DNA from 4 places in the Streptomyces sp. NPDC008092 genome. Region 4 is predicted to be linked to each of the others. Evidence: riboswitches for the same ligand, from Rfam matches in the RefSeq annotation. Region 4 holds a riboswitch; each other region holds the start of a gene.
What was found. Region 4 has a riboswitch for cyclic di-AMP ahead of ACFZB3_RS45630 (peptidoglycan DD-metalloendopeptidase family protein). Riboswitches for the same ligand answer to the same signal wherever they lie in the genome.

Region 1: it holds a riboswitch for cyclic di-AMP, as region 4 does, so the genes downstream of both, ACFZB3_RS06075 (NlpC/P60 family protein) here and ACFZB3_RS45630 (peptidoglycan DD-metalloendopeptidase family protein) in region 4, are expected to answer to the same signal.
Region 2: it holds a riboswitch for cyclic di-AMP, as region 4 does, so the genes downstream of both, ACFZB3_RS11280 (NlpC/P60 family protein) here and ACFZB3_RS45630 (peptidoglycan DD-metalloendopeptidase family protein) in region 4, are expected to answer to the same signal.
Region 3: it holds a riboswitch for cyclic di-AMP, as region 4 does, so the genes downstream of both, ACFZB3_RS36190 (peptidoglycan DD-metalloendopeptidase family protein) here and ACFZB3_RS45630 (peptidoglycan DD-metalloendopeptidase family protein) in region 4, are expected to answer to the same signal.

What each region holds. Positions count from the first base shown of each region.
Region 1 covers NZ_JBIBHY010000002.1:259,062-262,423, reverse strand. The annotation lists gene ACFZB3_RS06080 (DUF1996 domain-containing protein) at 1-811, opposite strand, end outside; cyclic di-AMP (ydaO/yuaA leader) riboswitch at 1,241-1,393, shown strand; gene ACFZB3_RS06075 (NlpC/P60 family protein) at 1,404-3,362, shown strand, end outside.
Region 2 covers NZ_JBIBHY010000003.1:449,719-453,080, forward strand. The annotation lists gene ACFZB3_RS11275 (tellurite resistance/C4-dicarboxylate transporter family protein) at 1-821, opposite strand, end outside; gene ACFZB3_RS11280 (NlpC/P60 family protein) at 917-2,065, opposite strand; cyclic di-AMP (ydaO/yuaA leader) riboswitch at 2,073-2,247, opposite strand; gene pcrA (DNA helicase PcrA) at 2,560-3,362, shown strand, end outside.
Region 3 covers NZ_JBIBHY010000013.1:199,769-203,130, reverse strand. The annotation lists gene ACFZB3_RS36195 (FCD domain-containing protein) at 1-454, opposite strand, end outside; gene ACFZB3_RS36190 (peptidoglycan DD-metalloendopeptidase family protein) at 860-1,615, opposite strand; cyclic di-AMP (ydaO/yuaA leader) riboswitch at 1,628-1,791, opposite strand; gene ACFZB3_RS36185 (insulinase family protein) at 1,984-3,362, opposite strand, start outside.
Region 4 covers NZ_JBIBHY010000022.1:112,804-116,165, reverse strand. The annotation lists gene ACFZB3_RS45635 (aldo/keto reductase) at 1-597, opposite strand, end outside; gene ACFZB3_RS45630 (peptidoglycan DD-metalloendopeptidase family protein) at 757-1,794, opposite strand; cyclic di-AMP (ydaO/yuaA leader) riboswitch at 1,802-1,962, opposite strand; gene ACFZB3_RS45625 (SpoIIE family protein phosphatase) at 2,213-3,310, opposite strand.

The sequences.
Region 1 (3,362 bases), on a different contig from region 4:
GCACGGGCCAGTAGTACGTGGACTTGTCGCCCTGGTCCGCACAGCTGGTCTGGGCGTTCGCCAGGTCCTGGTCGCTGGCGAAGGCGTTGTTGGACTGGTTGCCGATGTAGTCGTGGAAGTGGTGGGCGCCGTTGGAGACGCCGGGCGCGACGATCACGTTGTCTGAGTTGAACAGGCCGTTGGCGTTGACGCCGCAGCTGGAGGAGAAGGTGCCGGTGGAGCCGCCGGGCTGCTCGGCCGGGGTCGTGACGTTGGGCTGCACGGAGGTGATGTCCGCGTAGTCCGCGGCGACCGGGCCGTTGCCGCCCTGGCCGCCGGCGCCGGTGCCCTGGCTCGGCGCGGCGCTGCCCTGGGCGCTCTGGCTCGGGGTGGCACTGCCCTGGGGAGCCGCCGACTGCCCGTCGCCCTGGCTGGAGGAGCGCAGGGTGCAGGCGGCGAGGTCGTCGAGGCCCTGCGGGCGGTCGCCCTCGCGGCCGATGGCGTCGGCGATCCGCTGGATCGACTCGGTCCGCTTCTCCTTCAGCGGGTCGATGATCGTCTGGGCGGCGGAGCCGGGGTCCTGCTCGATCTCGGCGGCGGATTCCTTGAGTTGCTGGTAGGCGGCCGCGATCTGCTGGTCCAGCTGGGCAAGTTCACGGTCGACGTCGGCCCGGGCCCCGTCGGGCACCGCCGTCAGCCGGCTGCCGATGTCGGGGCAGTAGATGGTGGGCGCGGACAGCACCTGGCCGGTGGCGACCTGGCCCTGGTCCCCGCCGCTCTCGGTGGCCGAGGCGTAGACGTTCACCGCGACCAGTCCTCCACCGCCGAGCATCAGGGCGACCGCTGCGAAGGTCGCGCGCTGTGCGCCGGTCGGGCGTCTGCGCCTGTTGCGTCTCAAGGTCGTTCCCCTGCGTGTCGTGGTCGGCCGGGCATGGAAATCCCCGGCCCTATACGGCCCGCGGCGCCACCGTGTTCAACAGACCCAGGAATTCACGGTGACCTCACAGAAAGCGGGTGTCCCGGAGCAGGGGCAACGCGACCGACGGCGACGCCCCGGTGACCCTGCGAATGCAATGGATGCGCGCGAAATGCCGTCCCGTACGGTCGAGTTCCGAACGCTACGACGAACATCACAAATACGTATCGGACATTAGCCACTTCAACCTTCACACGAGTGACACAAGTTGGCTAAGTTGACGGGCAAGCCGTTCGGCTCCCCCCGGCGAATCCCGTCGGGCCGCGCGGCCTCCGCCGAGTCCGGTGCCCCTCAGGGGCGGATCCGGAGCCGGGGACCCAACCGATCACTGGGGTGAATCGGCCGCCGTCCGCAAGGGCAATGGCCGTAGGGCATGCCTTCCGGATTCGACCGCCCGAACCCGACAGCTAACCCGGTAGGCAGAGTACGGAAGGAGCACGACCCCTCAATGGCGCCCGAGAGCCGTGACGAGGTTCGACAGCGGATCGACAGCCTCTACGACCAGGCCGAGAACGCCACCGGGAACTACAACGCCACCCGTGCGATGAGCGGGGGCTCGCGCTCACGGGGTGTCCCGCTGTTCAAACGGCCCCGTCGCGACGACCCGGGCCTCGACAACATCGCCCGGGAGTGGTTCGAGGGGGCGCGCTCGAAGCTGGGGCCGAGTGTTCCGGCCGCACTGCCCTCCGACCGGAAGCCCGACCGGCCCGCCCCTCGGCGGCCCGTCAGCGCCATGGCCGCCGACCTGCTCGGCCAGCTGGAGGACTCCGGCCCGGCCCGGCTGGAGCTGACCGCGGGGCCGTCCGCGCAGAGCGAGATCGAGGTCGTCCGGGAACTGCCGGCGCGCCCGAAGCTGGAGCTGACGGCGGGCCCCGCCGCGGCGCTGCCGGCCGGGTCCTCGGGTGCGCCCAGGGCGCTGCCCGCCGCCGGGCCGCAGCGGCCCACGCCGGGTACCTCGAAGACGAAGAACCAGCTCAAGCTCGCCAAGGCGCGCGAGGTGCTGTCCCAGCGCACCGGGCAGCGCGCGATCGCCGCCCTCGCCCCGGCCCCGGTCCAGCCCGCCCAGGCCGCTCCGCCCGCGCCCAGCCCCTGGCCCACGCCCGAGGCGCAGGCCCCGGTGCAGCCGTGGCAGGCCCCCGCCCTCGGGATACCGAACCAGCGCACCGGCAGCGGCTCCTTCCGCAGCGGGTCCCCCGCCGCCACCCGCGCGCTCCCGGCGGTGACGGAGACGGGCGGCATCCCGATCGTCTCCCCGTCGGACACCGGTACCTTCCGGATCATGACCCCGGGTGGTACCGACAGTTCCCCGAGCCGGGCCGCGGCGGACTCGGGCGGCTTCCGCGTCATGACCCCGGGCAGCTCGGCCGGCGGGAACTACCAGACCGCGGCCGCCAGGGACACCGGCGCCGCCCAGGCTCCGGCCCCGTCTCTCGGGGACTCCGGCTCCTTCCGCATCATGACCCCGGGCGCCACGGGCTCGTTCCCGATGCCGGCCCCGGCCGACGCGGGCGCCTTCCCGGCCGCGGACCCCATGGCGAACACGAGCGTCTTCCCGACGACGGACCCCATGGCGAGCACGAGCGTCTTCCCGACCGCGGCGCCGACGCACACGGGCGCCTTCCCGACCGCCGCCCCCTCGGACAGCGGCGCCTTCCCGACCGCGGCGCCCGCCGCTCCCGTTCCCGCGGCCGTTCCCGCCCCGGTCCCCGGCCCGATGGACGTCGGCGGCTTCCGGATCATGTCGCCGAACGCGCCCGCCGCCTACGCCGACATCCCCCCGGCCGTCGCCGACACCGCCTACGCCACCGGCGGGTACACCGCGGCGGCCCCTGTCCCGCCCGCGACGCCGATGGCCGCGATGCCGCAGGCCGCGCCCTTCGCCCCGGCACCGGCCGCCGACATGTACGGCGCCTACGCGGCAGGCATGCAGCCCGCCGACGGCGGCTACGCCTACGCCGCCACCATGGCCATGCCCACGGACATGGCGGCGCCCGCCGCCGCGATGCCCGCGCCGGTGCCCACGCCCATGGCGGCACCGATGGCGGCACCCGTGGCAGCGCCCATGACGGCACCCCCCGCACCGGCGATGGCCGCCATGCCGACGGCTGCCATGCCGACGGCCATGACCGCGCCGCCCGAGGCGATGATGACGGCCGCGCCCGCCATGGCGATGCCCACCGCCGCGCCCGCCCCGGTCGTCACCGCCCCGCTCCCCACCACGCCCCTGCCGACCGCACCCCCGCAGGTCCCCGCCGCCCCGGTGCCCGCGGCTGCCCCCGGCGCCTACGCCGACCCCGGTGCCTTCCTCCAGCCCGGCGCCGGGGCCGAGCCCGGCAAGGCCATGAAGGCGCTGGCGTTCGCGCGGGAGCAGATCGGCCGGCCGTGTGTCTGGGGCGCGACCGGGCCG
Region 2 (3,362 bases), on a different contig from region 4:
GTCATCCCCATCGGGAACACCGTCGCCCAGCGGCGCACGTCGTAACGCGGCCGGGGCCACGCCGCCTCCGCGGCCAGCAGGACGGCGTACCAGGCCAGGCTCAGGACCAGCAACGCCACCGTCACCACGCGCAGGACGCCCCGGTCGTCGTCGTTCCACAGGTACAGCCGCGCACTGTCGGCGGCCAGCAGCCGCGCCCCGGCCAGCGCGGAGATCGCGAGCCCGCCGCCCGCCACCCACTGGTCCCCGGGCCCCTGGGCGATCTGCCGCCACTCGAACCGGGGCACGGCGAGCCCGTACATCGCCAGCCCCAGCCAGAAGAGGACCAGCGAGAGGTGCGCGAGCCACGCCGTCGTCAGGGCCGCCGCCAGCGTCGCGCCCAGCACGGCCGACCCCTGTGTGGCCACGCAGGCGAGGAACACCGTTCCCGGCATCCTCGGCTTCCAGTGCCGCACGACGAGGACCAGCAACGGCGGCCACAGCGCCACCGACAGCGCCAGCAGGGCCTCGGCGAGGGGCTGCCACCCGAGCGCCGAGAACCGCGTCCCCAGCACCGTCGTCGCCGCCACGGCGGTGAGCGCGCCCGGTGTCCGCGCCTCCGCCGCCCACCGCCGGCGATCGAGCGCCAGCCGTGCGGCGAAGTCCGCGGCCAGTGCCGCCCACAGCGCGCAGGCCGCCGCCAGCGCCACCCGGGACACGGTCTCCGCGCCCGCCAGGTACAGCCCCTCCGACATGATGCCGGTGGCCATCACGGCGCCCCCGGCCCCGGCCGCAGGCGAACACCGCGCCCACCAGGCGCCGAGGGGTGAAATGCCGGACATGCCCCTGATGCTAGGGAGAGTCGGCCGCGGCAGGGGCGGGGCACGCGCGCGTACGGCCCGAAAAGCGTGCGGGCGACGGCGGGCGCCCCGTGGGATCAGGCCGGGCGCACCACGCTGTGGATGATCGACTCGCCGCCGTAGTAGATCGACTCCTCCCGGACGTACGCGCCGGGCTTCGGGGCGTGGATCATCATGCCGTTGCCGATGTAGATGCCGACGTGGCTGACGTCGTCGTAGAAGAAGACCAGGTCGCCGGGCTGGGCGTCGGAGAGGGGGACGGTGGTGCCGGCGTTCACCTGGTCGTAGGTGGTGCGCGGCAGGGAGACGCCCGCGGCCTTCCAGGCGGCCTGGGAGAGTCCTGAGCAGTCGTAGGAGCCGGGGCCGGTGGCGCCCCACACGTACGGCTTGCCGATCTGCGCGCGGGCGAAGGCGATCGCCTTGGCGGCCTTCGTGGCGTAGGTGGAGGAGCCGGAGCCGGAGGACGAGCCGCTCGACGTCGAGGACGAGGAGGACGACGACGCCTCCTGGTCGGCCGCCGCGGCCTGCTGCTTCGCCAGCTCCGCCGCCTTGCGGTCGGCCGCTTCCTGCTGCTGCTTCTCGATCGCCGCCAGCCGGGCCTTCTCCGCGGCCGTCAGCTGCGACAGCAGCTCCCGTGCGGAGGCCAGCTTCGTCTGCACGGTGGTCTTGGCCGTCTTGAGGTCGTCCTGCGTCTCGGTGAGCGTCTCGAGGCTCCGGGCGGCCTCCTGCCGCTTCTTCATGGTCGCGGACCGCTGGGTGACGTAGTCGTCGACCGCGCCCTTCTGGCGCGTGGTCAGGCGGCTCATCAGCTGGTCCTGGTCGAAGTAGTCCTGGGGACTGTCCGCGAGCAGGAAGGTCGCCGTGTCGGGAACGCTCGCCCCGGTCCGGTACTGGGCCGCCGCGAACGAACCCAGTTCCTCACGTGCCTCGTTGAGCCGGTCGGTGCGCCGGGCGACGTCGTCGAGCAGCGTGTCGACCTGCTTGCGCTGCTTGCCGGTCCGCTCCTTCGCCGCGTTGTACTTCTCGGTCGCCGACTCCGCCTGCCGGTAGAGGGCGTCGACCTTCTTCTCCACCTCCTCCAGGCTCGGCTTGCCGTCCTCGGAGGGCGCGGCCTCGGCCGTCTGGGAGAACAGGGCCATGGAGGTGAGTGCGGCGGTGGCCAGTGCGGGGGTGCGTATGCCTGCCGTGCGCGTTCCTGACGGCCGGGACTTGCGGTGCGACGCCAACGGGGGCGACTCCTTCCAGTGTTCCGCCTACCGAGTTAGCTGTCGGGTTCGGGCGGGTGGTTCGGAAGGGTTGCCCTACGGTCCGTTCCCCGGAGGGGAGTCGGGACCGATTCACCCCGGGATCGGTGTGGGTCCCCGGCTCCGGATGCGCGGTGGCGCCCCGGACTCGGCGGAGGCCGTGCGGCCCGGCGATGTTCGCCGGTGGGGGTCGTACGGCCTGCCCGGCACGCTAGCCAACTCGTGTGGTCTCTGTGAAGTTTGATGTGCGATATGCCCGATACATTTTCGTGACCTTGATGTTGGGAATTGTTCAGGCGGGGCGATCTGGGGTGCTATGGGCGACTTGCCCGAGGTGACAGGGAGGCTCGCGGTGGGCGTTCGCCGCTGCGTGACGCGCGTCGACCGGCCGTGACCGAGTGGTTCTGTTCGGTTACCCGGCCGAGTTTTCGGGGCGGCGGCCGGTTGTCGGTGGGGCGCCCTAGACTCGGAGAGCGATGAGCAGCCTCTTTGACGACAGCTTCCTGGCGAACCTCCAGGCCCCCCGCGGCCATGACGAGGAACCTCCGCCGCCGCCCGAGGACGAGCACGCTCCGGAGTCGATTCCGGACGATCTGTTCGGCGGGAAGTTCGACGTGCCCCCGGACCGGGACGCCTACTACCGCGACGGCGCCGCACGCCCGGCCCTGGACCCGGCCGCGCTCCTGGAGGGGCTGAACGACAACCAGCGGGCGGCCGTCGTGCATGCCGGCTCTCCGTTGCTCATCGTGGCCGGCGCCGGTTCCGGCAAGACGCGCGTGCTCACCCACCGCATCGCCCACCTCCTCGGCGCGCGCCAGGTGCACCCGGGCCAGATCCTCGCGATCACCTTCACCAACAAGGCCGCGGGTGAGATGAAGGAGCGCGTCGAGCACCTCGTGGGCCCGCGCGCCAACGCGATGTGGGTGATGACCTTCCACAGCGCGTGCGTGCGGATCCTGCGCCGGGAGAGCAAGAAGCTCGGCTTCACCTCCTCCTTCTCGATCTACGACGCGGCCGACTCCAAGCGCCTGATGGCCCTGGTCTGCCGCGACCTGGACCTCGACCCCAAGCGGTTCCCGCCGAAGTCGTTCAGCGCCCAGGTCAGCAACCTCAAGAACGAGCTGGTCGACGAGGAGGACTTCGCCGCCCGCGCGAGCGACGGCTTCGAGAAGACCCTCGCCCAGGCCTACGCCCTCTACCAGTCGCGGCTGCGCGAGGCGAACGCCCTCGACTTCGACGACCTGATCATGACGACGGTCAACCTGCTGCGCGCCTTCCC
Region 3 (3,362 bases), on a different contig from region 4:
GGCGCAGCTGGGTGAGCGTCGAGGTCAGGGCGTGGCTGCCGGAGGCCTGCGCAAGGGTCTCGTGGAACCAGCCGCCCAGGGAGCGCAGGTCCTCGCTGTTGCCCCGCCTGGCCCGCTCCTGCCCCAGCCTGACCAGTCCGCGCAGCACCTTGAGGTGGGCCTCGGTGCGGCGCTGGGCGGCCCGGGAGGCGCCCAGCGGCTCCAGGAGCATGCGCATCTCCAGCAGGTCGGCGGCCTCCTGCTCGGTCGGTTCGGCGACGCAGGCGCCCGCGTGCCGGCGCGTCACCACGAAGCCCTCGGCCTCCAGGGTGCGCAGGGCCTCACGGACGGGGACGCGTGAGACCCCGTAGCGGCGGGCCAGGAGTTCCTCGGTGAGCCGGCTGCCGCGCTCGTAGACACCCGCGACGATGTCGTCCCGGATCGCCGTGCATACCGAGTGCGCCGGAATACGCATGACCGACCTCCGCCTTAATCCCCGTGAAACGCCGCCGAGTGGCGCTCGTTCCGTGACTCTATTGCAATGAGCCGCAATTTCCGACGGGGGGCCGGAATCCAGGGATATATTTTGGACAGTGGGGGCACGAAAACGACGAAAGCCCCGGCGGTGGGCCGGGGCTTCCGAAGATCTCACGGGTTGTCGTCGCCGGGCCGCCAGCGTGTTGCCCCGCCGGGTTCGCCCTGGTGGTCGGGTGCGGGTGCGTCGTGGCTGGTCGCGCAGTTCCCCGCGCCCCTTTCAGGGACGTTACGCGCAGCGCCCCTTCAGGGGCACGGGGAACTGCGCGAGCAACCCCCACGCACCCGCACCCGGCACAGCACGCTCGGCCCGTCGGTCTCGGCGCCGGACCCGCGTCCAGCTCCGTCAGACGTTCACGCCGTGCTTGCGGAGGTAGGCGACCGGGTCGACGTCGGAGCCGTACTCGGGGGTCGTACGGGCCTCGAAGTGGAGGTGCGGTCCCGTCGTGTTGCCCGTCGAGCCGGAGAGGCCGATCTGCTGGCCCGGGGTGACCTTCTGGCCCACCGAGACGCCGATGGACGAGAGGTGGCCGTACTGGGTGTACATGCCGTCGGCCATCTTGATGACGATCTCGTTGCCGTACGCCCCGCCCCAGCCGGTGGAGACGACCGTGCCGGTGCCGACCGCGTGCACGACCGTGCCGCCGGCGGCGTGGAAGTCAATGCCGGTGTGGGCGCCGGAGGACCACAGGGAGCCGCCGGTCTTGTAGCCGGTGGAGACGTAGGAGTCGCTGATCGGCGCGACGAAGGTGTTGAGGCGCTTACGCTCGGCCGCGCGGGCGGCGCGCACCTCGGCCGCGCGCTCCTTCTTCGCCTCGGCGGCGGCCTCCTTGCGGGCGGCCTCCTCGGCGGCCTTGCGGTCGGCGGCGGCCTGCTGCGCGGCCGCCTGGGCGTCGATCTGCTCGGCGACGGAGTCGCTGATCGTGATGACCGGGGTGAGGCCGGTCTGCTCGACGGAGTTCTCGGCGGCGAGCGCCGGAGCGGCCGAGACGGTGCTGATGACACCCGTGGTGGTGAGGGCCGCGATACCGGCGGCCTGCGCGGTGGTGCGCTTCACCCGGCCGGGACGACGGTGCTTCCCGGAGGCGCACATGAACGCCATGTAGTGGCTGGTCCTTTCCTTCCCTCTCGCCTACCGGGTTAGCTGACGGGTTCGGAGCAGGAAGGTCTCCTACGGGCCCCCTCGCGACACGCGCGGGCACCCGATTCACCCCAGGGACTGCGTGGGTCCCCGGCTCCCCTGGCTCGCGCCGTACGGGGACTCGGCGATGGCTGTCCGGTGCCGCGGACGCGGCGCGATGCCTGACGGACAGCCCGGAAGAACCTACGAGGACCCGCCTTCGATGCTCAAACGGATCACTGCTTTTGTCGCGTATCCCACAGGGCAGACAGGCAACCTCCGCCCCAATTCGGACATTCCAGAGCCCTGGTGGCCGGGAGGTCACCAGGGCTCCGCACACGCGCGTGCCGCTACTCCGCGGCGACGACCGTGACTTCGCCGATCCCGAGCGCCTCCACGGGCTCCTTGATCTGCGCCGCGTCCCCGACGAGGACGGTCACCAGGCGGTCCACCGGGAAGGCGTTCACGACCGCCGCGGTGGCCTCCACGGTGCCGGTGGCGGCCAGTTGCCGGTACAGCGTGGCCTGGAAGTCGTCGGGCAGGTACTGCTCGACCTGGTCGGCCAGGGTGCCCGCGACGGCCGCCGCCGTCTCGTACTTGAGCGGCGCCACCCCGACGAGGTTCTGCACGGCCACGTCGCGCTCGGCGTCCGTGAGGCCCTGGGCGGCGAGCGTGCGCAGCACCGTCCACAGGTCCGACAGCGCCGGGCCGGTGTTCGGGGTGTCCACGGAGCCGCTGATGGCGAGCATCGAGATCCCGGTGCCGTCGGGGGCGGACCGCAGGACCTGCCCGAAGGAGCGGACGCCGTAGGTGTAGCCCTTCTCCTCGCGCAGGACGCGGTCCAGGCGGGAGGTGAGGGTGCCGCCCAGGCAGTAGGTGCCGAGCACCTGGGCCGGCCAGACGCGGTCGTGCCGGTCGGAGCCCACCCGGCCGATGAGCAACTGGGTCTGGACGGCGCCCGGACGGTCCACGATGACGACCCGGCCGGTGTCGTCGGCGGTCACGGTCGGGACCGGGCGAGGCTGCCCGGTGGCGGCCCGCCAGGCGCCCAGGGTCTCGCCGAGCAGCTCGTCCAGGTCGATGCCGGTCAGGTCGCCGACGACGACCGCGGTGGCCGTGGCGGGGCGGACGTGCCGGTCGTAGAAGGCCCGTACGGCGGCCGCGTCGATCTTCTCGACGGTGTCCTCGGTGCCCTGGCGCGGGCGGGAGATCCGCGTGGCGGCCGGGAAGAGCTCCTTGTAGAGCTGCTTGGCGGCCCGGCGGCTGGGGTTGGCCAGCTCGTGCGGGATCTCGTCGAGGCGGTTGCGGACCAGCCGTTCGACCTCGCTGTCGGCGAAGGCGGGCGCCCTGAGCGCGTCGGACAGCAGCCCGAGGCCCTTGGCGAGCCGGGAGGCCGGGACCTCCAGGCTGATCCGGACGCCGGGGTGGTCGGCGTGCGCGTCCAGGGTGGCGCCGGCCCGCTCCAGCTCGGCGGCGTACTCCTCGGCGGAGTGCTTGTCGGTGCCCTCGGAGAAGGCGCGCGCCATGATGGTGGCCACGCCGTCCAGACCGGCCGGCTCGGCGTCCAGGGGCGCGTCCAGGAGCACCTCGACGGCGACGACCTGCTGGCCGGGGCGGTGGCAGCGCAGCACGGTCAGGCCGTTGTCCAGGGTGGCGCGCTCGGGGGCCGGGAAGGCCCAGGGCTTGGCCTCGCCCGGCTGCGGCTGGGGGTGGAAGTCCATGGTGGCGA
Region 4 (3,362 bases):
GGGGCCCTCGTAGGTGTCGCGGGAGACCAGGTTGTAGTGGGGCTGGAGGGCCACGTACCGGGCGAGGCCCTCGCGGTCGGAGAAGTCCAGGGACTCCTGGAGCCGCTCCGGCGTGATGTTGGACGCGGCGATGTGCCGGACCTTGCCCGCCCGCACCAGCTCGTCCAGCGCGCCGATGATCTCCTCGACCGGGATCTCGGGCTTGTCGAAGTGCGTGTAGTAGAGGTCGATGTGGTCGGTGCCCAGACGGCGCAGGGACGCGTCGGCGGCGGCCTTGATGTTGGCGGCGGACAGGCCGGGGTACTCGGGGTGCTGGCTGACCTTCGTCGCGATGACGACGTCGTCGCGGTTGCCGCGCGCCTTGACCCAGTTGCCGATGATCGTCTCGGACTCGCCGCCCTTGTTGCCCTCGATCCACGCCGAGTACGAGTCGGCGGTGTCCACGAAGTTGCCGCCCGCGGCGGCGTACGCGTCGAGGACGGCGAAGGAGGTGGCCTCGTCGGCGGTCCAGCCGAAGACGTTGCCGCCGAGGGCGAGCGGGAAGACCTCCAGGTCGGAGGCGCCGAGCTTGCGGAGGGAAGGGGAAGAAGCACTCATGCTTCACTTCAACACGCGTCGCCGGGCACCCCATGCCGACGCAACACGAAGTTCTTGTAAAGGCGCGCCGCCTGCCCGGGGCGCGGCACACCGACGGCCCTGACGCCGGGGGGTTGCCGTCAGGGCCGCCGGGGGCCGGTGGGTGCGGTCCGGGTCAGGTCAGGGGTTGAGGCCCTTGCCGCGCAGCCAGGTCATCGGGTCGATGGCGGTGGCCTGGCCGTTCGGGTGGACCTCCAGGTGGAGGTGCGGGCCGGTCACGTTGCCGGTGGCGCCCACGCGGCCGATGACGTCGCCGGTGGAGACCTTCTGGCCGACCTTGACGCCGATCGAGGACTGGTGGCAGAACCACAGCTCGGTGCCGTCGTCGAGGGTGATGATCGTGCGGTAGCCGTAGGAGCCGGCCCAGCCCGCCTCGGTGACCGTGCCGCTGTGCACGGCCTTGATCAGCGTGCCGGTGGGCGCCGCGAAGTCGAGGCCGGTGTGGTAGCCGGAGGACCACATGGATCCGGCCTGGCCGAAGGTACCGGTGATCGTGTACGAGACGACGGGCAGCGTGTACTGCTTGGCCAGCTCGGCGAGGCGGGCCTGCTCGGCCTTCTGCTTCGCGGAGGCCTCGGCCTTCTCCTTGGCGTCGGCGGCCTTGGCGGCGGCCGCCTTCTCCGCCTTGGCCTCGGCGTCGGCGACCGCCTTGTCGGCGGCGGCGACGGCCTTGGCGCTGGCCTTGGTGTCGAGCTGGCTCTGCTGCTGTGCGGCCTGGGCGATGATCCGGCTGCGCAGCGCCTCGCCGGCGTCGGACGAGGAGGAGTCCGCGTCGGTGGCGGTCGTCGTGGTGACGCTGCTGAGCGCGGTCCGGGTCGCCTGGTGGCCGCCGTCCTCGCCGAGCAGCGAGCCGACGGAGGACGGCAGGTCGGGCAGCGAGATGGAGACCGGCGGCTTGCCGGTGTTGGCGCTGGCCATGCCGCCCGCGCCGACGGCGGCGATGACGCCGACGCCGAGAACCGTGGAGCTGCGGGCGAGCCCGCCGCCCTTCTGCTTGGCGACCCGGTGCCGGCCGCGTACCGCGGAGAGGGACTCCTCGGTGGGGTTCCACTCCTCGAAGGGGCCTTCGTCGGCGCGGTAGCCGCCGTAGCCGAAGGTCTCGGGCTGACGCTGGCTGGGCACGAACGGGGCTGTCGGAGCAGGCGGGTTGGACGCCACGCGGGCGCACTCCTTTCCTTCCGCCGCCTACCGGGTTAGCTGACGGGTTCGGAGCAGGAAGGTCTCCTACGCGCGTATACCGGCCGTTTCGTACCCGGCGGTAGCCGTGCGATTCACCCCAAGGTGGTGGTTCCCCGGTTCCCTTGCGGGATTCGGCGCATGCGCACGGAGCCGTCGCGGGTGACGGCTGGGACGACCGCGCTGCGTTATCGAACGTTAATAGACCCGGCTACCAGATTCCAAGCTGTTCGTCTTGATCATTAAGCTTTCAAAGCTTGGACTTACCTGCCACGACCGGTCAAAAACGGTCGAGTCGGCGGTGCGCGCTGCTCAGCTCAGGAGTCACACAGGTTTTGATGGTGACTCAGTTGTTATGCGCAGGGCGGTCGCACGGACACCGAACGTGACCGCCCGCCGCTCAGGGCCGTCGCACGGCGAGCAGTGCCATGTCGTCCGTCATGCCGCCGCCGGTGTGCCGGCGCACCTCGGCCGCGAGCCGGGCCACCAGGGGGCCCGGGGCGGTGACGGTACGGCCGGTGAGCCGCCGCTCCGGGTCGTAGAACCGGCCGTGCGCGTCCCGCGCCTCGGAGAGGCCGTCGGTGTGCAGCAGCAGCGTGGCCCCGTTCGGGAACGCGTGCTCGGCGGCCCGGTCCGGCCAGGCCCCCAACTCGCCCATCCCGAGCGGCAGCGCGGCCTCCGGCGCCCGCACCGGGCAGACCTCGCCGTCGCCGTGCAGCAGCAGGGGCGGCGGATGGCCCCGGTTGACGAGCCGGAGCGTGCCGTCGCCGTGCGGGAGTTCGGCGAGTACGGCGGTGGTGAAGCCCTCGTGGGCGTCGATGCCGCCGCGCCGGACGCCCTCGCGCGCCAGCGCCCGCTCCAGCCGCCCGGCCACCGCCTCCAGCGTGGCCTCCTGCTCGGCGGCCTCCCGGAACGCCCCGATGACCACGGCGACCGCGGCGACCGCGCCCATCCCCTTGCCGCGTACGTCGCCGACGACCAGCCGCACGCCGTACGGGGTGTCCTGGACGGCGTACAGGTCGCCGCCGATGAAGGTGCCTTCCTGCGCCGCCTCGTAGCGGGCGGCGATCTCGAAGCCGCCGATCCGCTCGGCGGGTTCGGGCAGGACGGCCCGCTGGGCGGCCTCGGCGACCTCGCGGGCGGAGGCGAGGCGCTGGTCGCCGATGCGGACGATCCGGTTGATGCCGGCGGCGAGGACGGCGACGGTGGCCACGGTGACGACCTCGGTGACGGCGTCGGCGTCCGGGAGAACGGCGAACCGCGCGTGCACGGCGTAGGTGGCGACGAGTGCGGCCAGGCCCGTGAGGAGGGTGGTGCGCAGGGAGGAGAGGGGTGCGGCGATCAGCGGGGCGGCCGTGAAGAAGGGCACCGCGGTGAAGGGGGCGGGGGTGAGGACGTCGTAGCAGACGCCGGTGCAGATCAGCAGCGCCGGCAGGAAGCGGGCGAGGGTGCGGGCGGATGCCTGGCCGTGCTGCGCCACCTCTCCACGGCCCACCACGCGACCCCCCTGACGTTCCCGATGCCCTACGTGTTCGACGTGTCCGGTGTGT